2 regions of the Synechococcus sp. R55.8 genome follow, and region 2 is predicted to be linked to the other one. Evidence: riboswitches for the same ligand, from Rfam matches in the RefSeq annotation. Region 2 holds a riboswitch; the other holds the start of a gene.
The links. A riboswitch is a leader RNA that binds a small molecule or an ion and turns the genes downstream of it on or off. The one in region 2 is predicted to bind cobalamin.

Region 1 (10,667 bases), on a different contig from region 2:
CATCGATGGCGAGTTGGTCAACATGCCCGAGGGGGGGCTGATGCAGCTCAACAATGGTTGCCTCTGCTGCACGGTGCGAGAGGATTTTGAACGGGCGGCCCGCCAGCTGCTCCAGCATGCCCAGGCGTTGGATTACCTGGTGGTGGAAACCAGTGGGGTGGCGGATCCCAGGCAGGTGACCGAGCTATTTGTGCAGAGGGTCTTTCATGAGGAGTTGCGCCTGGATGGCGTGGTGACCTTGGTTGACGGTGCCGAATACTGGCGCAATTTCCAGCGCTCGCAAACCGCCGCCCACCAGATCGGCAGCGCTGACATTTTGTTGCTCAATAAGGTGGATTTGATCGACGAAGCCGAACGAGAGCGGATCCTTCTCGATCTGCGCCGCTACAACCCCGCTGCCCCTTGCCTGCTCACCACCCATGCCCAGGTGCCTCTGGCCCGCATCTTGGATGTGCATGCCTTCCGCCCAGAATTGTGGGATCCCAGGCTCCCCGATTCGGGGACTGAGGCCCACCCCAGCCATCACCTGGAGGAGGACGGGATCCAATCGGTGAGCTTTCAACTGCAGCAGCCGCTGGATTTGGCGGCTTTTCGCGATTGGCTACAAGACATGCCCGAGACCCTTTTTCGCGCCAAGGGGGTGCTGTGGGTTGTGGATGAGCCGCAGCGGGTTATCTTCCATCAGGTGGGCCAGCGGCAAACCCTTTTTCTGGAACGGGACTGGGATCCCGATGAGCCCCGCCTGTCCAAAATTGTGTTGATCGGCAAGGGGCTGGAGCGGGAGCAGCTGGCTGCCGGCCTCAGCCGGGTGTGCGGGGCAACCGCCGCTGGCTAAGGATCCTCTTCAGTTTTTTCGGTTTTTGGATTGGGTGATCTGGGATGGCTCGCAGCAAACTTTCAGAGCAAGAACAACAGCAAATTGTTAGCGCCTACCGCGGCTCAGCAGCGACCGCCGTCGAATTGGCGGAGCAATTTCAGGTGAGCATCACCACCATCACCCGCGTGTTGAAGGAAAATATCGCTGCCGATGAGTATCAGCGGTTGATCCATCTCAAACGCTCGGCTGCCCGCCGCAAAGACATGGGGGAAAAAGTTGCTGTTGGCAGGATCCCAGCCCCAGAGCAGCAGATTTTGCCGCTGGAGCCGGAGCTGCCTTTTTCATCTCCCTCGCTGCAGCCGAACGCAAACGACGAAGGCGAGGATAACACCGCTGGAACAGAGTCTCTGCCAAAACTGCCCCCAGAAGAACTGCAGTTGGCGGCTGAGCTTCAGGAAGATGTGGAGGATGTCGGGGAAGAGGATGAGGAAGAGACCGAAGAAGACCGTGACCTCGAAGACGAGGATGAGGACGACCCTGACTATCTCCTAGAAGATGAAGATGGGCCAGAAGAGGATCCCCTCACCGATCCCAGCTATCAAATTCAGGTATTACCCCTGGAAGAGCTCACCCTACCGGAAACCTGCTATGTCGTTGTTGACCGCTACCAAGAACTGACCACCCGCCCTCTCAAAGAATTCTTTGGCTCGGGATCCCTGCCCATCGAAGGGATGGATAACGCCAATACGCTGCCGATTTTCGACAGCCACAAGGTGGCCCGCCGCTTTTCCGAAATGAGCCGTCGGGGCAGCAACACCTACCCACCCTACCGGGTAATCCAGTTTCCCGGCTACATTCTGGAGATTGTGCGCACCCAACTGCAAAAGAAAGGCATCACCCATCTGCTCATGGATGGGCAGATCTACAGTCTTTGACCAGCTCCTCAAGCTCAGGAGCGGGGGATTCCCGTTACTGGCGCAGGTTTGCAGCCCTGCGTGAGCGCCGTCGGCCTACTTCGCCACAGCAGCAGTACCCGTCTCCCTAGGAGCCTGGGCTGCCCCGCTCCCACGAGCCACCCACGCCAACGGAGCTGAAGGCTCCTAACCTCAGTCTCATCGCAGGCAGAGATGGCGCCAAGCTTGCCCTCATTCCACAGCCGTCGCCGCGTATTCCAGCTCCTCTTCCACCACTTCCGGTGGGGCCTCTGCCGCTTGTCCTTGCTTAGCGGCCAGCAGTTGCTCGCGGTACTTGGCTGCCATCTCCTCGGCCTTCTCGTAAACCAGCTTGGGATCCCGAATCATGTCGCCGGGATTGGGCTCCAGTTGCTTGGTGGACAGCGAGATCCGCCCCCGCTCCGCATCTAGATCGATGATCATCACCTTCACTTCGTCGTTGACGTTGAAGACGCTGTGGGGCGTGTCAACATGATCGTGGGAGATCTCGGAAATGTGCAGCAGGCCGGAGACGCCGCCAATATCGATGAAGGCACCATAGGGCTTGATGCCCCGCACCGTGCCAACCACCACCTCGCCCACTTCCAGCTTGTTCATCTTCCGCTCCACCAAGGCGCGGCGATGGCTCAACACCAAGCGGTTGCGGTCTTCGTCCACCTCTAAAAACTTCAGGGGCAGCTCTTCGCCCACCAGCTCTTCTTTTGGCTTGCGGGTGCTGATGTGGGATCCGGGGATAAAGCCCCGCAGCCCCTCAATCCGCACCAGGGCTCCACCTCGGTTGGTGGCAAAAATGGTTGAGCGAACGGTGGCATCTTCTTTCTGGAGCTGCCGTACCCGTTCCCAGGCCCGCATGTACTCGATGCGGCGGATGGAGAGGGTCAGCTGTCCCTCTTCGTTTTCTTCGGTGAGGATAAAAAACTCGCGGGTTTCTCCCGGCTGCAGCATCTCGTGCGGGTCTTCCAGGCGGCTAATCGACATCTCCTGGAGCGGCAGAAAGGCAGCCGTTTTGGCCCCAATATCGATCAAAGCACCGCGTGGCTCCACCGAGAATACTGTACCCGCCACAATTTCGCCAGGGCTGAAGTGATAGTCGTACTTATCCAGAAGGGCGGCAAAGTCTTCAGTGGTAAAACCTACATCGGCAGCAGTGAATCGACTCATAGGGGTGCAGTAACAGATCAGTTGCGCGGGATAAAGGGTAGAAGGCCAGTTGAGTTTAGCAGAATCCCAGATGAGAGTGCATTCACTCTCCCACTTTCCCACCTGTGGGGGATGTGGCTGGGAAATACTATCGTAGCTTAGAGGAGCGTCTTTTGTGGCAAGTTTTCCGGGGATCTTGCCAAGCTGGAAGATAGAAGATTTGGGAGAAGAACGATTGCACTTTATCGACCAAGCCGAAATTGAAGTGCAAGGGGGAAATGGCGGGGATGGCATCGTTGCCTTCCGCCGTGAGAAGTATGTGCCGGCTGGGGGGCCATCCGGCGGCAATGGCGGGCGGGGCGGCTCGGTGATCTTGGTGGCCGATCCCGGCCTGCAAACTCTGTTGGATTTTCGCTTTCAACCGGTGATCAAGGCGGAACACGGGGCCAAAGGGGGGCCCAACCATCGCAGCGGGGCCAGTGGTGCGGATCGGCTGGTGCGGGTGCCCTGCGGTACTGTAGTGTTCAATGCGGAGACGGGGGAATTGTTGGGCGATCTGGTGGGCAAGGGGGATCAATTGCTGGTAGCCCGTGGGGGCAAAGGCGGCTTAGGCAATGCCCATTTTTTGAGCAACCACAATCGCGCCCCCCGCCAATTCACCAAGGGCGAAGCGGGAGAACGGGTGCGCCTGCGCCTGGAGCTGAAGTTGATTGCCGAGGTGGGCATTGTCGGCCTGCCCAATGCGGGCAAGTCCACTCTGATTTCGGTGGTCTCCTCTGCCCGGCCCAAGATTGCTGACTACCCCTTCACCACGTTGCAGCCCAATTTGGGGGTGGTGCCCCATCCATCGGGAGATGGGGTGGTGTTTGCCGATATTCCGGGGCTGATCGAGGGGGCGCACTTGGGGGTGGGGCTGGGCCATGAGTTTTTGCGCCATGTGGAGCGTACCAGGGTACTGATTCATTTGGTGGATGGCACGGCGGCGGATCCCGTCAAGGATTACCAGGTTATTCAGCAGGAGCTGCGCGCCTACGGCCACGGGTTAATCGATAAGCCACAAATCCTGGTTTTGAACAAGATCGATGTTCTGGATCCCCAGCAGGTTGCCGAGCGCGCCCAGAGGCTGTCTGCTGCTGCCGGCACTTCGGTGGTGACCATTTCTGCGATTGCCAAGCAGGGGCTGGATGCCCTCTTGCAGCGGGTGTGGCAGTGCCTGGGTCGGGGATCCCAACAGCCTGCGCAGTTGGATCTTGTGGGGGCAAAATCCATCCAGTCCTAGGGCAGAAGAATCTTAGAATAGGAAAGCCCCTGCCTTCCCAGAACCCAGAGACGAGTGGCTATGTATATCTCGGCGGAGGATCTGCCACCGGATTTGCGTCAGATCATGTTGGCTGTTGAACAGGCGGCCCAGGCGAGGGCGGGAGCGTGTGTGGAGCTGCTGATGCTCCTGCGGCTGCTGGAGGAGTTGCACCGCGCGATCCTGGAAGGTGCCTTTCGGGAGTCTTTGCCCAATACCCGTCAAGCTCTGTATCGGGTGCTTCAGGATTTGGAAGAAGCCGGCGACTGGCCCTATCTGCCCCGTCTGCACATCCAAGCCCTGATGCAACAACTGAAGGACTGGCCCGAATCTCAGGGATCCCCGCCCGCGTCGGTGCCACCGACCCCCCGCCCTCTTGTGGAAAACCCCCTGGGGGGTAGCTGCTCCCAGTCTTGACCTCTTCCCATCTGCCCGATGGCCGAGTACTTTAAGCTGCATCCGCAACAGCCCCAGGCCCGTTCCATCCGGCGGATTGCGGCGGCTTTGCGGGAGGGGGCGGTGATGCTTTACCCCACCGATACAGTCTATGCCATTGGCTGCGATGTGACCCACAAACAAGCAGTGGAGCGGGTACGCCGTATCAAGCAGCTCTCCAACGACAAGCCTCTTACCTTTTTGTGCCCTTCTCTCTCACGCATTGCCCACTATGCCCAGGTCACCGATTCGGCCTATCGGCTGATGCGGCGGCTGATCCCGGGCCCGTTTACGTTTCTGTTGCCGGCCACCAAGCTGGTGCCCAAGTTGGTGATGGAGCCCAAACGGAAAACCACCGGCATCCGCGTGCCCGATTCTGCCATTTGTCAGGCTTTGCTGGAAGAGTTGGGCAATCCAATTGTCTCCACCTCTGCCAAGCTGGGGGGGGATCCCGTCGGATCCCTGGACTTAAGTTCTGGGCAAACCTGGGAATGGGAGAGCGACCCCTGGGATGAGGGTGGGATCTTTGCGGCTGAAGAGATGCGGCAGTTGGAAAAACAGGTGGATCTGGTGCTGGATGACGATGCCCCCCGTCGGGCCAAGGTCTCTACGGTAATTGACTTGACGGGATCCGAGCCGCTGGTGGTGCGGGCCGGGCTGGGGTATGAGCAGGTGGCAGATCTAAATCTGAAACCCGTAGAAGAAGACGGTTGAGGGCAGCCGGATCTGGCGTTCTCTAAAATGGGGTTGATGCCTTGGAGTGTGCTCATGGCCCTGGCTCAGCAAAAATCGGCTCTGCTGCACCTGCTGGAGGCAACCGACCGGGGCCGGAAAGTCTCCCCTGAGCAGCAAGCCCAGATCCTGTCTCAGATTGCCGCCCTAGAAGCGCTCAACCCCACCCCCAAACCAACATCTGCTCCTGAAGGGTTGGAGGGGAACTGGCTCACCCTCTTTACCACGAGCACAGCTCTGCTGCGGCTGGCACAGTTGCCTTTTTTGACCACCGGCGAGATCTACCAGTGTATTCGGGCCAAGGCTGGACGGGTCTTCAACGTGGCGGAGATCCAGGGATCCGGTTGGCTGGAGGCTTGGATGCCACGGGGAGTCTTGGCTGTATCAGCGCGCTTTTACCCCGAATCTGAGCGCCGGGTGAGGGTGATTTTCGAGCGATTGGTGCTCGGATCCCAAGCTTTGATGAGCTACGAGATCGAGAGTTTTCTCTATTTGCTCGAGCGGGCTCCGGAGCGGATCCCGGCTATTCAAATCGATATTCGCCGCCGCGAGCCAACGGGTTGGCTGGATATCACCTATTTGGATGAAGACTTGCGGCTGGGTCGGGGCAGCGAGGGGAGTGTATTTGTTCTAAAGCGGGTCGGCTAGTCGGAGGATCCAGAGGACTCCGTTTCCGCCCTTTCGTGAGATGGGTTTTGGGTTAGGGTGAAGCCTATTTCCTGTAGAACTTGCAAGGCGCGGTAGGACTCCCGCAAAGTTTGCAGCTCCTGTTGAGTTTGCTCCAGTTGCCGGGCCCATTCTGCCTGTTGGGAGCGCAACTCTCGATTTTCCAATTTTTTGCGCTGCAGGATGCGCTTGAGTTTTTGCTGCTGCTGCTGGAGTTGAGCCCGCTCTGCTTCTGCGTGTTCCAGTTGGGTCCTTTGGCGTTCCAATTCTATTTTCAGGGTGGTGACCTGGGATTGAAGTTGGCGGAGCTTTTGGCGCAGCGCTTGCTCTGGCGTGGGTTTGGTCGACTCGGAGCTTGGAGAAGGGGAAGATGTTTGTAGGTTTTGCAGATGCTGTTGTAACTGTTGGGCTTGGGCCTGCAGGACTCGAGACCGTTGCTGCTCGCTGCGCAGTTGGGCTTGGGCGCGTTCACAGGTCTGGATTTCGGCTTTCACCCGCTGCTTGATGCGGTCAAGGATCTTTTGATGGCGGAGCTGGGTTTGCCGGATCTCCTGAGCCACCTGCCAAGGGCGAGGATCCCCCTTAGGTTGTCGTGGCTCGCCGCCGTGGTCGGCAGGATCAAAGGGAGATAGGGTCGCCACCAGCGATTCTCGAAAGTCGCTCCAGGAAGCCGATTGCAGACCCATCTGAACCACCCGCCAGGCCCCATAGGAGGCCCCAGCGGCAGCCAGGATCCCAGGGATCCCGGCCAGGGAGAGGGAAACCTTGGGCAGGGTGGGCAGGATCTGATCCAGCAGCCCCACCACCAGGGCGAAAACAAAGATCCCGCTCCCCGCGGCAGCGGCACCTGAAACCCAAGAGGAGCGGGAGAGCATCATCGTTTTTTCGTCATCACAACCGCTAGAGCGGGAAAACCAGGTTCAAAAATGGCCTGTCTGCACTCAGTTTATCCCGCCAGCAGCCTCTGTTTCCCTCTCAGGGCACCTGCCAAGCCCGTTGGTGGTAGCCCTCTAATTGGGCCCAGGGATCCCCAGCCGCTGCGTGGGTGTGGCCGTGCTGAGGGTGATGGTGAGAATGAGGGTGGTGATGGGATCCGTGCCCGTGATGGTGGTCATGATGCTCGTGAGGATGGTGATGGGTATGCCCAGCTCCAACCTCTGCGCTCACGGCCAGGCGAAACTTGCACAGGTGGCAGTTCATCGGGGTTTGGCCCTGCAGGGCTTCCTGCTCCAGTTGCTGCAGGCTGTGCAGCACCGTATCCACAAGGCCCAATTCCGGCAGCATCAGCCAGTCGATTTCCGGCTGTCGTTGTCGTTGTTTCTCCACTGCCGCCTCGATTTTTTTCACCAACACCCCCGTAAACAGAAAGTAGGGCAGCACGATCACCCGACGCGGCTGCCAGGACGAGGCCCGCTCCAACCCCACAGGCAGGCGGGGATGGGTAATGCCGATAAAGCAAGTTTCCACAGCGGCAAACCCGGATCCTTCCCAAAGCAGCCGAGCCAGTTTACAGGCTTCGGCATTGGCCTCAGGATCGCTGGAGCCGCGACCCACAAATAGGAGCACGGTTTCTGCCTCTGGGATCCGCCGCGGTTGGGCAGCTATCAGAGCAGCCAATCGGTCTCGCAGCAGTTGCAGGATCTCGATGCGGATCCCCAACGGCCCACCGTAATGAATGCGCAACTGGGGATAGAGGGCCTGCAGGCGATCCAATTCCATCGTCACATCGAACTTGTTGTGGCGGGCCCCAAACAACAGCAGCGGCAGGACCACAATCTCTTGCCACCCTTGGGCAATACACTGCTGGATCCCTTGGGCGATACTCGGCTCCGTCAGCTCCAGAAAACAAGGGATCACCGGTCGATGGGGGGTGAGAGCTTGGTAAGCCTGGGCTAGCTCCAGAAAGGCTTGCTGCCCTTGGGGGTCGCGGGATCCGTGGCCGATGAGCAACAGGGGCAGGGGGACAACAGGAGACTGCCCAACCGCAAGCGGAGGGGAAACACTGAGGGTATTCAACACAAAAAACTCCGTTCCTTGTGAATCGCAAGGGGTACAGGACAACGGCAGGTGGGTGTTCTGGCTGAGGGAGGGATCCCATCACAGTTGCGTCACAGTGGCGGACTTGCACCGCGCTTTCCCCAGTCTGCCTGAGCCTTTTAGGTTAGCTTGCCGCTTGTCGTTCACCAAGCCCCCTGGGGGGGATGTCCTTGTCTGCCAGAAGATAGCCCTGAGGCATGAGCGGTACGGCAGACTCATGCTCAAAGGGCAGCAAAACTGTTGCCGCGCTAATCCCCCTTGCCCCTGGGAGAGGGCCTAACGCCGGCCCGCTGGTCTGGGGGGCTGAAAGTGTCGCAGGCGCAGGGCATTGGCGACCACCGAAACGGAACTCAGGGCCATGGCTGCCCCCGCCAGCATAGGGTTGAGCAACCAGCCTGTAAAGGGATAGAGCGCCCCAGCGGCAATCGGGATCCCGAGCGTGTTGTAGATAAAGGCGAAGAAGAGGTTCTGGCGGATGTTGTTGAGGGTGGCCCGGCTGAGTTGAATGGCTGTGGCGACTCCGCGCAGATCTCCCGACATGAGGGTAATATCGCTGGCGGCCATCGCCACATCCGTACCCGTACCGATGGCGATCCCCACATCCGCTTCTGCCAGAGCCGGAGCATCGTTAATGCCATCTCCCACCATCGCCACCCGCCGTCGCGGTTGTCTTAGGCTGCGTATGTAAGCTGCCTTCTGATCCGGACGGACTTGGGCAATTACCCGCTGAATGCCTGCTTGCCGAGCAACCGCTTGGGCCGTGGTGGGGTTATCCCCGGTTAGCAGGATCACCTCTAGACCCATCTGTTGCAGCTGTTGCACTGCCTCAGGAGAGGTGGGTTTGAGCGGATCGGCAATGGCCAACAGCCCCACCAGGCTCTGGGATTGGGCTACGCCGATCACCGTTTTGCCCTGGCTTTCCCAATTCTGAACCCGCTCTGACCAAGAGGGATCCCAGGGGATCCCCATCTCCTGTAGCCAGCTCAGCCGACCGATGCGGATCCACTGGTCTTCCACCCAGGCTTCTGCCCCACTGCCTATCCTTGCCTGAAAATGCTGGGCAGGAGGGATGGCAATTTTTTCGGCTTCGGCTTTCTGCACTACCGCCTGGGCCAAAGGATGTTCCGAGTGCCGCTCCACCGCCGCTGCCAGGCGCAACACCGCCAGGGGAGAGGAGCCGTGGGCCCAAATATCGGTGACAGTGGGACGACCTTCAGTCAGGGTGCCGGTTTTGTCCAAGACCACCGTGCGCAAGTGGTGGGCCAATTCCAGGCTGTCGGCACTTTTCACCAGGATCCCCAATTCCGCCCCTCGTCCCACGGCCACCAGGATCGAGGTGGGGGTTGCCAACCCCAGCGCGCAAGGGCAGGCGATGATCAGCACCCCAATCGTGTTCACCAAGGCCAGCGTCAGGTTGTCCGCCAACACCCACCAGAGCACGAAAGTTAGAACTGCCACCCCGATCACTGCCGGCACAAACCAGGCAGTCACCCGATCCGCCACCTGTTGAATTGGGGCTTTGGATCCCTGAGCTTCCTGCACCAGGCGCACGATCTGGGCCAGAACCGTGTCTTTGCCCACCCGCCGCGCCTCCATCACAAAGCTGCCCGTCTGATTCAGCGTTGCCCCAATCACCTCATCCCCCGCCGACTTGAGTACAGGCAGGCTCTCGCCGGTCACCATGGACTCGTCGAGGCTGGAGGATCCCTCTAGAATGACCCCATCCACCGGCACCTTCTCTCCGGGGCGCACCCGGATCCGATCCCCCACCTGCACTTCCCGAATCGGAATATCCTGCTCCACCCCATGGCGAATTACCCTTGCCGTTTTCGGTTGCAGCCCGATCAGCTTGCGAATGGCCTCAGAGGTTTGCCCCTTGGCCCGCTGCTCCATCCATTTGCCCACCAGCACCAGGGTGACGACCACCGCCGCCACTTCGTAGTACACATCCGGGTGCAGGCCCTGCTGGTGGAAGAAGTTGGGAAAGAGGGTTGGAAAAAGGGAGTAGAAAAAAGCGGCGCTCGTTCCCAAAGCTACCAAGGTATTCATATCCGCCGAGCGTCGCTGCCAAGCCGCCCAGGCGCCACGATAAAAAGGCTGGCCCACCCAAAACTGCACCGGCGCCGTCAGCAGCAACTGCAACCACGGATCCTGCAGCCAGGGGGGCAGGCCGGGGATCTCCCGCCCCAGCATCATCGGCAGGGATCCGATCAGCAGCACCGTGCTGAGGCCCACTCCTATTGCCACCTTCAGCTTCAATTCCCGTTCTGCCGCCCGTTGGCCGATCCGTTCTGGGTCGGTCGGATCGGACTGTTGCCAATCGTCTTCGACCAAGCGCGCCTGATACCCCGCCTGCTCCACCGCCCGGATCAAGGCTTGCGGATTCACCAGCCGGGGATCCCCTTTGACGGTGGCCTGCTCGCTGGCAAAATTCACTGATCCGTGGGACACCCCCTGCACCTGAGCGAGGGCCTGTTCGATGCTGCGGGCGCAGGAGGCACAGCTCATCCCTTGTAAGGCCAACTGCCAAGTGCCCTCAGGAGAAGGCGCAGAGGCCGATAGTGCACCCGATGACCCTTTATGGGCAGAC
Region 2 (10,667 bases):
TCCCTGCGGCAGGAGAGGTGGCCGAACCGTTGACCAGATTGCTCGAATCTTGGCGAACACCTAAGTTGAGATAAAAGTTGGGCTGTGGCTTGTAATCCAGGCGGGCAAAGAGGGCCCCTTGGTTCACGGTATTGTCGTAGTTGACATTGGTGGATCCCCTGGCAAAGGAGAAGGTGGTGTTGCGAGCTGAAATGGATCGGTAGTCTGCTCCTAGAGTAAGCTCCAGGTTTTCAGCAGCCTTCCAGGTGTATTGCAGTTGGGATCCCCACCCCGTTCGCAGGATCTCATCCCGGGATCCCTGGCTTTGTGGGGCGCTGAAGCGATAGTTGAGGTCGTCAAAAAATACCCTGGCTTGCAGGGATCCCCTCTCTTGATCCCACAGCCAACTGAGATCTAACAGCAGGTCGTTGGTGTTTTGCCCTGCATCGGGGGAGGGAAACTCGGTGCTGCCGGGCACCTGAAACGCTTTATTGAGATAAAGGGCATTTCCTGTTAGGACCTGGCCTTCTGCCAGTTGCCAGGTGAGTTTGGCTTGTAGGTTGTGGTACTCCACTGCCGAGTTCTCCCGCCTGCCGGCTTTGCCCAAACGCCTAATTTCAAAAGGAAAGTCGTTGTTGCTCTGCAGACGGCGATAGCTGACCACCCAGCCCAGATCCTGCGCTTGGCCGCGGTTTTGGATCCCTTGCTCGTTGAGGCCGTAGCTGCCGATAGCCGCTTCCAGCACGGTCTCGGATCTCGGCTTTGGATCCAGCGTCACGATGTTGATGACCCCGCCAACGGCATCGGAGCCGTATAAGGTGGAGCCCCCACCTGGAGAGATCTCAATACGCTCGACCACATCTGTAGTGATCTGAGACAGATCGAACCCGCCAAAAAAGCCCAGGTCGTTAATGGGGCGGCCATCCAAGAGCACCAACACCTGGGCCGTTCGTCCTCCCCGCATAAACTGGGAGCTAAGGGCTCCCAACTGGGTTCCCGCCGTGCCGTCGCTGAGGATCCCGGGCAGGTAGCGCAGGGCCTCCTGAACCGTTCTTGCCCCTTGCTCTCGAATTTGCTGGCGGGTAATGACGTAAACCGGGCGGGAAGAATCCCGCAGCAAGCCGGGGCGACGAAAAGGCGTGGTGACGGGTTGATTTAAAATCTCGGCGCTAACGCCGGTTTCCAAAACCTCTTGAGCTGAGGGCGGGGAAGCTGCCGGCTGCGCCCACGCTGGGATCCCCAAAACAAAGCCCCCCAGCGCCAGGCTGAGACCTAGAATGGGATTCATTTTCCTAAAGCTCCTGATTCCGTGCGACGCGGAAGAAATGCGAGCCAAAACCGCAGGCGGGCATCCTGACTGAGGGCATAGGTCTAGCCTAAGCCCATCACAGTTGCGGCACAGCGCCGGATTTGCACCGGACTTTCCCCTTTACATGCCCTGGCTGATCCCCAGGACAACCTGTCGGTACAGCTTTCTCTGCGATTGCTCCGAAAAAGCCGTGCTAGGCATCATACATCCCCTGCTCTGGAGTTCCTATCCTGCCAGGGGGGATGTCATCCCCAGGGGTGAACGGGATCCCAACGGCAATCCCAGGGCTTCGGATGGGCCACATCCCACCAACTTAGAAAACCTGGGCCAGACTTCTTCTTTGCTTTGTAAGCAGTTAAAGAGTAGCCCACTACTATTCCAGATCCTGAGGCCCAAGGATCCCTTGACTTTTGAAGAATTTGAAGAATAGGGAGGATAGAGATACGCTGAGATCTTGCAAAATCCACAGCCTTTGGGAGAGTAAGAGGGGAGCAGTGGCTTGGCTGCTGTCCACGGGATTCATTGGACTAGTACCCAACCGGATAGAAAAGAGGGGCTTTTTCGATTTCTGGCAAAGCCGTTGCCTGGTGGGCTGGATCCGGCTCAACTTGGCTGGGAGAGGCAATCGGCACCTCGATCATCCGATCCGGTACCAGCGGCACCATTTCGGAGCGGTCGGCAATTTCCCGGAGAGAATTGGCAATGGATTCTTGAGTCAGCAGAAACTGTCGTTCGTTGCGCTGCATCTGCTGCCACACCTGGTAACGCTGGCTCCACCGGCTTTGGGTATGCACAGTCCAACTGTAAAGGCTCAACACTGAAACGCCGGAGAGGATAGCCATCCCTGTGGAGATTTGCTTCCACCAGGCTAGGTGTTCTGCCCAAGCAAGATGCTGGCTGCGAGGATGGGCTGATTTCAACTTCAAATCCAAAGGTTGGGTGCGGCTGGCTTGAACTGTACCGGAGAGGGGTCGGCTCAGAGCAGAAGGCTGTCTGTGGCGACGAGGGCTCTTGGGACGATCAAGACCTGCGTTCAAAGGCTGGCTAACCATAGGGCTTAACCTCACACACACCAAGGGATCCGACGGTGCAGGACTGCCGGTTCCGCTTCACCCTAGTTCCCCGCGCCCCCCAACAGCAACCCCCTTCTCCCGATTCCCGGCCTCAGCAGGACAGCTGTCCGCTTCACGGTAGCCGATCTCTTGAGAGCGGGAGAACCAACCTAAACCTACATCTGACTGCTGCGGGCAGCCACTCGCAGTTTGGCAGAGCGGGCCCGTGGATTGCGTTGCCGTTCCAGTTCGGAAGGGGACAAGGGCTTGGGGGTGAGCACCTGCCAACGGGGATCCCTGCGGAAGGCCCATTTCACCAAGCGATCTTCAAGGCTATGGAAGCTGATTACGGCCAACCTGCCGCCGGGTTTCAACCAAGTGGGGGCTTGGGCCAGCAAGGTTTCTAAAGCCTCCAGTTCTCGGTTCACGGCAATGCGCAACGCCTGAAAGACCCGAGTGGCCGGGTGAATGCGGCCTCGCCGAGCTGCCGGAGGTACCGCCTGCCAAACCACCTGGGCCAACTGGGTAGTTGTGGCGAGGGGACGAGCCTGCTCGATGTGATGGGCAATGCGGCGGGCAAATCGCTCTTCGCCGTAACGGGCGAAAATCTCGATCAACTCTTCGACCGGGCGATGATTAACCCAATCGGCAGCGGTTTCCTGAGCGGCACTGGGATCCATGCGCATATCCAGCGGCCCCTCTCCGCGAAAGCTAAATCCCCGCTCAGGACAGTCCAGTTGCGGCGAACTCACCCCCAAGTCGGCCACGATGCCATCGAAGGGGATCCCCTGCCCCTGCTCATCCCGAAAGCCGTGCTGCTGCAGATCGAAATCGGCAAAATTGAGGTGCCACAGTTGGATGCGGCTGCCGGGGATCCCTTCTGCTGCAAAACGCGCTTGCGCCGCCTGCAGAGCCGCCGGATCCCGATCCAACCCCACCACTCGGGCAGCTCCCCCCCGCAGCAGCGCCAAGCTGTGCCCACCCCCTCCCAACGTCGCATCCAAAAAAATACCGCCCCCCTGGGGTTGCAGGTAGGCCATCACCTCCTCGGTCAAAACGGAATCGTGTTGATACACCTTGCCAAGCACGGTCTGCGGGGGTTCTATTTCTGCTGCTACAAAGTTCAGTATCTGCAAAAAAAAAAGGCCGAGGCCAGGCCCCGACCGAGGAATCCATGTTGTTAAGGTGATCCTCTGAGAAAAGAGGGGTGGCCGTCAAAAGACAGGCTGTCTTGGGATCCCCGGCAAAATCTCTGGGGCGCGAGTCCCGCTCTGAGTATGATGAGACTGCTGCCGCTTTTGCCAAGTCTGCCGTCAGGGTTGCTGTGTTGACTCACTCTTCTTCTACCGATATCCTCACTCTCTCGTCGGCCAAGGGCCTGCGCGGCCAAGTGAGCATCCCCGGCGACAAATCCATTTCCCACCGCGCCCTGATGCTGGGATCCCTGGCCGAAGGAGAAACCACCATCCAAGGGCTGTTGCTGGGAGAGGATCCCCGCAGTACGGCAGCCTGTTTTCGGGCGCTGGGGGCAGATATTTCGGAGCTCAACAGCGAGTGTGTTCGCATTCGGGGAGTTGGCCTGGGCCAGCTGCAAGAACCGGCAGACGTGTTGGATGCCGGCAACTCCGGCACCACCCTGCGACTGATGCTGGGGATCCTGGCTGGCCAGGCCGGGCGCTTTTTTGCCGTCACCGGCGATCGCTCCCTGCGCTCGCGGCCCATGGGGCGGGTGGTAGAACCGCTGCGGCAGATGGGGGCCAGCATTTGGGGACGGGCCGGTGGAACCTTGGCACCTTTGGCCGTACAAGGGGGATCCCTGAAGGGCATTCACTACCGCTCCCCGGTGGCTTCAGCGCAGGTAAAATCCTGCCTCTTGCTGGCGGGCCTGCTGGCAGAAGGCACCACCCAAGTCACCGAGCCGGCTCTCTCTCGGGATCACTCGGAACGGATGTTGCGGGCCTTCGGGGCCAACATTCAGGTGGATCCGGAAACAAAAACCGTGGCCGTGGTGGGGGGATCCCGCCTGGTGGGCCAGAGAGTTCAGGTGCCGGGGGATATCAGCTCGGCAGCCTTTTGGCTGGTGGCCGCCTCCATTGTGCCCGAGAGCGAATTGCTGCTAAGGGATGTGGGCCTCAACCCCACCCGTACCGGTGCGCTGCAGGTGTTGCAGGAGATGGGGGCCGATATTCAAATTGAAAACTGCCGGGAAATGGCCGGCGAGCCCCTGGGAGATCTGCGGGTGCGTTCGGCCCGCTTGCGCGGCTGCACCATCGCCGGCGATCTCATCCCCACCTTGATCGACGAGATCCCGGTTTTGGCGGTGGCGGCTGCCTTTGCCGAGGGGATCACCGTGATTCGCGATGCCGCAGAGCTGCGGGTCAAAGAAAGCGACCGTCTGGCTGCCATAGCCCAAGAGCTGAGCCGCATGGGAGCCCAGGTCACTGAATATCCCAATGGCCTGGAAATCAAGGGAGGGATCCCTCTTCACGGGGCCGAGGTCGACAGCCACGAGGATCACCGCATCGCCATGAGCCTGATGGTGGCAGCTCTAGGAGCGCAGGGATCCACCCTCCTCAGGGGAGCCGACTGTGCCCGCATCTCCTACCCCGACTTCATTCCCACCCTGCAACGATTGACTGCTTCCCCCCTGGAGTCTTGAGAGGGCCCATCTTTAACTTTGCCGCCTCTGCTCCTATGTCGACCTGCCCCAGCCCGCCCGGCCCTATCGCCATCGAACATCTCTGCTTCCGGGTTCCTCCCGGTGGGCAAGCAGCCTTTCTTGAGCAAGACGAGCGGGTTTGGGGATCCGCCCTGCGTCGGCATCCGGGTTTTCTGGGCAAAGAAGTTTGGCTGGATCAAGAGGATCCCGAACTTGTCCACCTCATCCTCCGCTGGGCCAGCCGCGCTGATTGGAAAGTCTTTTCCCCCGAGCAAGTGGAGGCATTGGATCGGCAAATGCGGCCTTTTTATGTGCGCTTGGAACAGGCCAAAGAATACCAGCTCTGGCAGCCCGGCCCTTCTGCAGGGACAGGAAAGCAGGATTAAGGGATCCCTTCAGTCTCAAAACCTACCTCAGAGCCCACCGAGTCAGCCCTGGGGGATCCTGCCACCCGCTCCTGCTCCACCAGCTCCCGCAAACTGGGCATGGTCACGGCCAAAGCTCCTTCTCGCCGCTGCAGCCCCGCTTCAAAACTCTCAGGGGTGACAATGCCGCCGGAAATGAGCATCTTAAAAGCATCTTCCACCGGCATGAACACTTCCACCACCTGGTCTTCCGGCACAATGGCGTACCAGCCCGTCGTTGGATTGGGGGTGGTGGGCACAAACAGGCCAAGGGAGCGCTGCGGCCCATCGGGCCGAATGGGAGTTTGAATGGTGCCCGTCACAAAGGCCAGCGCCCAAGCTCCTGGTCGGGGATATTCCACCAGCACCACCCGCCGAAAGCGCTGATTGTTGGGGGCAAACAAAACACTGACCAATTGCTTCAAGGTCTTGTACACCAGCCCCGCCACCGGAATCGCATGGAGCAACTGTTCGCTGAGATTGAGCAGCCACTGGCCGACAATGTTGCGGGCCATGAAGCCAATCAACAGGATGAGCACAATCGGCGTCAACAGGCCCACCGCCAGATCGATGAGGTTGATCAAGATCGGGTGCAAACCCTGGATGGGATTGAACTGCTTCGGAATGCTGGTCAGAAAGCCAATGCTCCAGGTGGCCACCTCCACCGTCAGCCAAATGGTAGTTGCCAGAGGGATCACCACCAGCAACCCCGCCACGAAGTAGTTCTTAAGATGCTGTTTCCATTGTGAAACCATGGTGAGGTCGTCCCGTCGAGTCAACCGAGTGGATGCATCGAACCCTTGCAAGTGGAGCTTGCAGATGGCAATCATGATACCTGCCTTCTGCGTTGCCCTCATGGGGGGCAGCCGCAACTTGCTCGAAAAAGAAACCGGGCTGCCAAAAAGCGCAGAGCCCCAAACTTTCATCAGGCCGATAATGCTATCTTAGGTCGATATAAAATTTTGTAAAGGCAGGGATCCCGTCCCGAGGCGTTGTGGCCAAGCCCCTGGATGGTTTGTGTTTCTGCTGGGTGTTGCGTGGGAGGCCCTATGTCAGAGTCAGATTGGCTAGAGCATACCTGTCAGGTGGAGGTGCCTGTTCCCATTGAGCAGGTATGGGATTTGTGGGCCAACCTCACCCTCATGCCCCGTTGGATGAAGTGGATCCGCTCGGTGGAATTGCTGGATCAGGAGCTGTCCCGGTGGACACTGGACACCCGCGGCCTCACCTTCAGTTGGATCTCCCGCACCCATACGGTGGTGAAACACCAACACATCGGCTGGAGTTCGGTGGAGGGGCTGCCCAATCGGGGCGCGCTGCGCTTTTACGACCGCAAAGGCAGTACTATTGTGAAGCTGTCGGTGGCCTACAAGCTCCCGGGGATCCTCGGCAAAATCTTGGATGGCCTGTTTGTGGGCAAAGTGGTGGAGAGCACCATCCAGGCAGATCTGGAGCGCTTCAAAGCCTATGCCCTAGAGCAGGCGGGGCCAGCCGCCGACAATGCCTCGGCCAGCTAGTCTCCGTTCGTCAGGCCCAAGTGTTTCGCCGACCTTCCCCATTGTCAACCCTCGCCACTGCAAAGGCCGCTTCATGTCAGATCCCTCTCCTGAGCCTGTTATCGCGCCCTCTCATCAGCCGGTGGACAACCGCAACATTCGCTTCTCTCTGGAGCGGGGCGAGCTGGATCTGGATCAACTTCTCCTGCTGTTGAACCGCAATGCCTTTTGGGCGCAGAATCGCCAGCGGCAGGAGATGGAGCGGGCCGTTGCCCACAGCCATCCGGTGGTCAGCGCCTGGGATGGGGAGCGCCTGATTGGCTTTGGCCGCGCCACTTCCGATGGGGTTTACCGAGCCGTCCTCTGGGATATCGTGGTTGATCACGATTACCGACGTCAGGGCATTGGCCGCAAGTTGGTGGAAACCCTGATCAGCCATCCCCACCTGCAGTCGGTGGAGCGCATCTACCTGTTCACAACCCATCAGCGTGGCTTTTACGAGCGAATCGGCTTTGTGGAAAATCCCAGCACCACCTTGGTTTTACACGGGCGCCCTCTGGAGTTTTTAGTCCCGGCTGCCGAGCAGGAGCAGGCTTGACCGACAGGGATCCTGGGTGAGTGTATCTTGAACAACAGTGGGTTGGCTCTGCCTTGGGAGGAGGACGCGCTAGCCTGAAAAGCAAAAAGGGTGAGAGGGTGTACTCATGGCCAATCGCCTCGCCACAAGTTCCAGCCTTTATTTGCGCAAGCACGCCGAGAACCCGGTGGACTGGTGGCCTTGGATCCCAGAAGCTCTGGAGAAAGCGCGGGCCGAGGATAGGCCGATTTTCCTATCCATCGGCTATTCCAGTTGCCACTGGTGTACGGTCATGGAGGGCGAGGCCTTCTCCAACCCTGAAATTGCCGCCTTTTTGAATGCCCATTTTTTGCCCATCAAGGTGGATCGCGAGGAGCGGCCGGATCTCGACAGCATCTACATGCAGGCGTTGCAGCTCATGAGCGGGCAGGGGGGGTGGCCCCTCAATGTTTTCCTCACGCCCGATGACCTGGTGCCCTTTTACGCCGGCACCTATTTTCCCGTAGAGCCCCGCTTTGGCCGCCCGGGGTTTCTTGCCTTGCTGCAGCGCATCCTGCAGTTTTACCGGCAGGAAAAGGAAAAAATAGAGGAGATGAAAGGCCAGATTTTGACGGCTCTGACCACCCTCAGCGACTTAGTGCCGGAAGACCACATTCCCGCCGACCTGCTGCGCTCTGGGATCCCCAAGATCCAGCCTTTGCTCGCCAATGCCGGGGCGGTGCAGCAATTTCCCATGATGCCCTACGCTCAGTTGGTATTGCGTTCGGCCCGCTTCGACCCACCAGAAGGGATCCCCGGCTCGCAGAGCGCTCTGGAACGGGCCAAAGAGCGAGGCATGGCCTTGGTGCTGGGAGGGATCTTTGACCATGTGGCCGGCGGCTTTCACCGCTACACTGTGGATCCCACCTGGACGGTGCCCCACTTTGAAAAGATGCTCTACGACAACGGGCAGATCCTGGAGTTTCTCTCCGATCTCTGGGCCCATGGGATCCAAGATCCGGCCATTGAGCGGGCGGTGCGGCTGACGGTGGAGTGGGTGGCGCGGGAGATGACCGCCCCTGCCGGATACTTCTACGCCGCTCAAGATGCCGACAGCTTTGCCCGGGCAGAAGATCGAGAGCCAGAGGAGGGAGAGTTCTACGTCTGGCGCTGGCAGGAGCTGCAGGATCTCTTGGGGGAAGAAACCTTCCGCGCCTTGCAGCAGGCGTTTGACCTATCGCCGGGGGGCAATTTCCCTGATCGGCCCGGCTGCATCGTCTTGCAGCGCAAACAGGGGGGGACGTTGCCGCCAGAAGTTGAAGCCGCCTTGACCACCCATCTGTTTCAGGCACGCTATGGCTCTGCGGAGCGACGAGTTCCCTTCCCTCCGGCAGTGGATGCCCAATCGGCCCGTCTGCAATCCTGGCCAGGGCGAATCCCACCTGTCACCGACACCAAGATGATCGTCTCTTGGAACGCCTTGATGATCTCCGGCCTGGCGCGGGCCTATCAAGTGTTCGGCAACGCAGACTATCTGCAATTCGCTCTGCGGGCTGCCCAATTCATCCTCAGCCAGCAGCGCCACCCTGAGACCGGATCCCTGTTGCGCCTGAACTACGATGGCACAGCTCAGGTGCCCGCCAAATCGGAAGATTACGCCCTGCTGATCAAGGCCCTGTTGGACTTGCAGCAAGCCTGCCTGCCTCTGGTGGGGGATCCCACCCCTCAAGACTGGTTACAGGCTGCCCTCCAGCTCCAGCAGGAGATGGATACGCAACTGTGGGATCCGGCCAGGGGGGGATACTTTGTCAGCGATGCCCAGAGTGCCCCTGAGCTGTTGGTGCGAGAGAAGGAGTTCCAGGACAACGCTACCCCTGCAGCCAATGGGGTGGCCATTGCCAACCTGGTGCGCCTTGCCGCCCTCACTGGAGATCTGGACTACCTGGAGCGGGCAGAGCAGGCCTTGAAAACCTTTGCCCACATCATGAGCACCCAGCCGCGCACCTGCCCCAGCCTTTTTGCCGGACTGGATTGGTATAGCAATTGGGTGAAAGTCACCCTGGAGGCCGATTCCATTCCCGCCTTTCAGCAACGATCTTGGCCCACCACCGTCTTTGCTCTCCCCACCGAAGCCGAACCTCTGCCGGAAGGAGCTCTAGGGCTGGTGTGCTGGGGCAACAAATGCCTGGCCCCTGCCAGTTCTCTCGAGCAAATCCAGTCGCAAATCGGCAAAGGCCAAAATCGAGCTTACTGACCTTTGCCCAACTTTTGCTCAGGGCAGCAGGGATCCCTTTGCCAAGGTTACTGCTGGGGCTCCGCAGGCTTTTCCACCCCAAAAAACTCAATGCGGTAACTTTGGATGCGGGTGCCCGTTTGTTGCTCCACTTGGGCCAGCAGTTCAGGCGGCAGCTCCACGTCCACATCCAAGATGCGGTTGCTATCCAGACAGTTCACGTGGCTGTGGGGATGGGTGCGGTTGCCGTAGCGGCGCCCATCGGCACGATCCAAGCACTCGACAATGTTGTGGCTGGCCAAAGCTTCCAGGTTTTGATAAACGGACGTGTGGCCAATCGGTTTGCCCTGCTGATTTAGGCGATCGTAAATCTCGCGGGCGGAGAGGTGCTCGCCACACTGCCACAGCAGCTCCAGGATATAACGGCGCTGTCGGCTCAAACGCAGATTGCACTCCCGGCACCGTTCCAAAGCAGCTTCCAAAGAATCCAAGGGGCGAGGCATGGAAAACCTCAAGTCATACCGAGTCTGAGATAGGTAGTTGCTCATCTCTACCAAGGTAGCATTTGTGCGTCAACAGTTGTTCAAAAAACACCCCGAACTCTACAAGAGCTGCCGCGCATAGCCATCTTCGAGCCGAGTCCAGGCCGTGCGCAGATGGAAGAGCCCAACATCAGCCTTTTGATTTTCTACAATACCGCTGGAGTGTTGGGGGCAAAGATCATGCAGCGGCGCAAGGTAATTCTGGGTTTGTTGGGGTTGGCCAGCAGCAGTGGATTGGCAGGAGCCTATTGGGCCAGTCGGCAGCAGCCCTCTCATCTAGCCCCAGGGATGGGATCCCCTAGAGCCGCTCTCCCCTCTCCTACCCCCCAGCCCACCCCCACCGTCGTCCCCCATCCAGATGCCCCCCATGGCCTCTACATCCCCCCCCGCCGAGATCTGCGCCTCTTGGTCATCAGTGACATGAACGGCATCTACGG

Region 1: another riboswitch for cobalamin. It lies ahead of NW829_RS01900 (sirohydrochlorin chelatase); the one in region 2 lies ahead of NW829_RS02295 (TonB-dependent receptor plug domain-containing protein).

Annotation. Positions count from the first base shown of each region.
Region 1 covers NZ_JANSIB010000010.1:734-11,400, reverse strand. Annotated here, with positions in the region: gene NW829_RS01940 (CobW family GTP-binding protein) at 1-835, shown strand, start outside; gene NW829_RS01935 (hypothetical protein) at 880-1,752, shown strand; gene NW829_RS01930 (30S ribosomal protein S1) at 1,963-2,931, opposite strand; gene obgE (GTPase ObgE) at 3,146-4,189, shown strand; gene NW829_RS01920 (hypothetical protein) at 4,250-4,624, shown strand; gene NW829_RS01915 (L-threonylcarbamoyladenylate synthase) at 4,643-5,356, shown strand; gene NW829_RS01910 (PAP/fibrillin family protein) at 5,411-6,022, shown strand; gene NW829_RS01905 (hypothetical protein) at 6,019-6,918, opposite strand; gene NW829_RS01900 (sirohydrochlorin chelatase) at 7,016-8,056, opposite strand; cobalamin riboswitch at 8,089-8,225, opposite strand; gene NW829_RS01895 (heavy metal translocating P-type ATPase) at 8,354-10,667, opposite strand, start outside.
Region 2 covers NZ_JANSIB010000012.1:4,211-14,877, forward strand. Annotated here, with positions in the region: gene NW829_RS02295 (TonB-dependent receptor plug domain-containing protein) at 1-1,267, opposite strand, end outside; cobalamin riboswitch at 1,305-1,457, opposite strand; gene NW829_RS02300 (hypothetical protein) at 1,816-2,130, opposite strand; gene rsmH (16S rRNA (cytosine(1402)-N(4))-methyltransferase RsmH) at 2,517-3,416, opposite strand; gene aroA (3-phosphoshikimate 1-carboxyvinyltransferase) at 3,665-4,999, shown strand; gene NW829_RS02315 (TIGR03792 family protein) at 4,996-5,385, shown strand; gene NW829_RS02320 (DUF502 domain-containing protein) at 5,382-6,158, opposite strand; gene NW829_RS02325 (SRPBCC family protein) at 6,453-6,920, shown strand; gene NW829_RS02330 (GNAT family N-acetyltransferase) at 6,994-7,497, shown strand; gene NW829_RS02335 (thioredoxin domain-containing protein) at 7,604-9,709, shown strand; gene NW829_RS02340 (Fur family transcriptional regulator) at 9,757-10,191, opposite strand; gene NW829_RS02345 (metallophosphoesterase family protein) at 10,345-10,667, shown strand, end outside.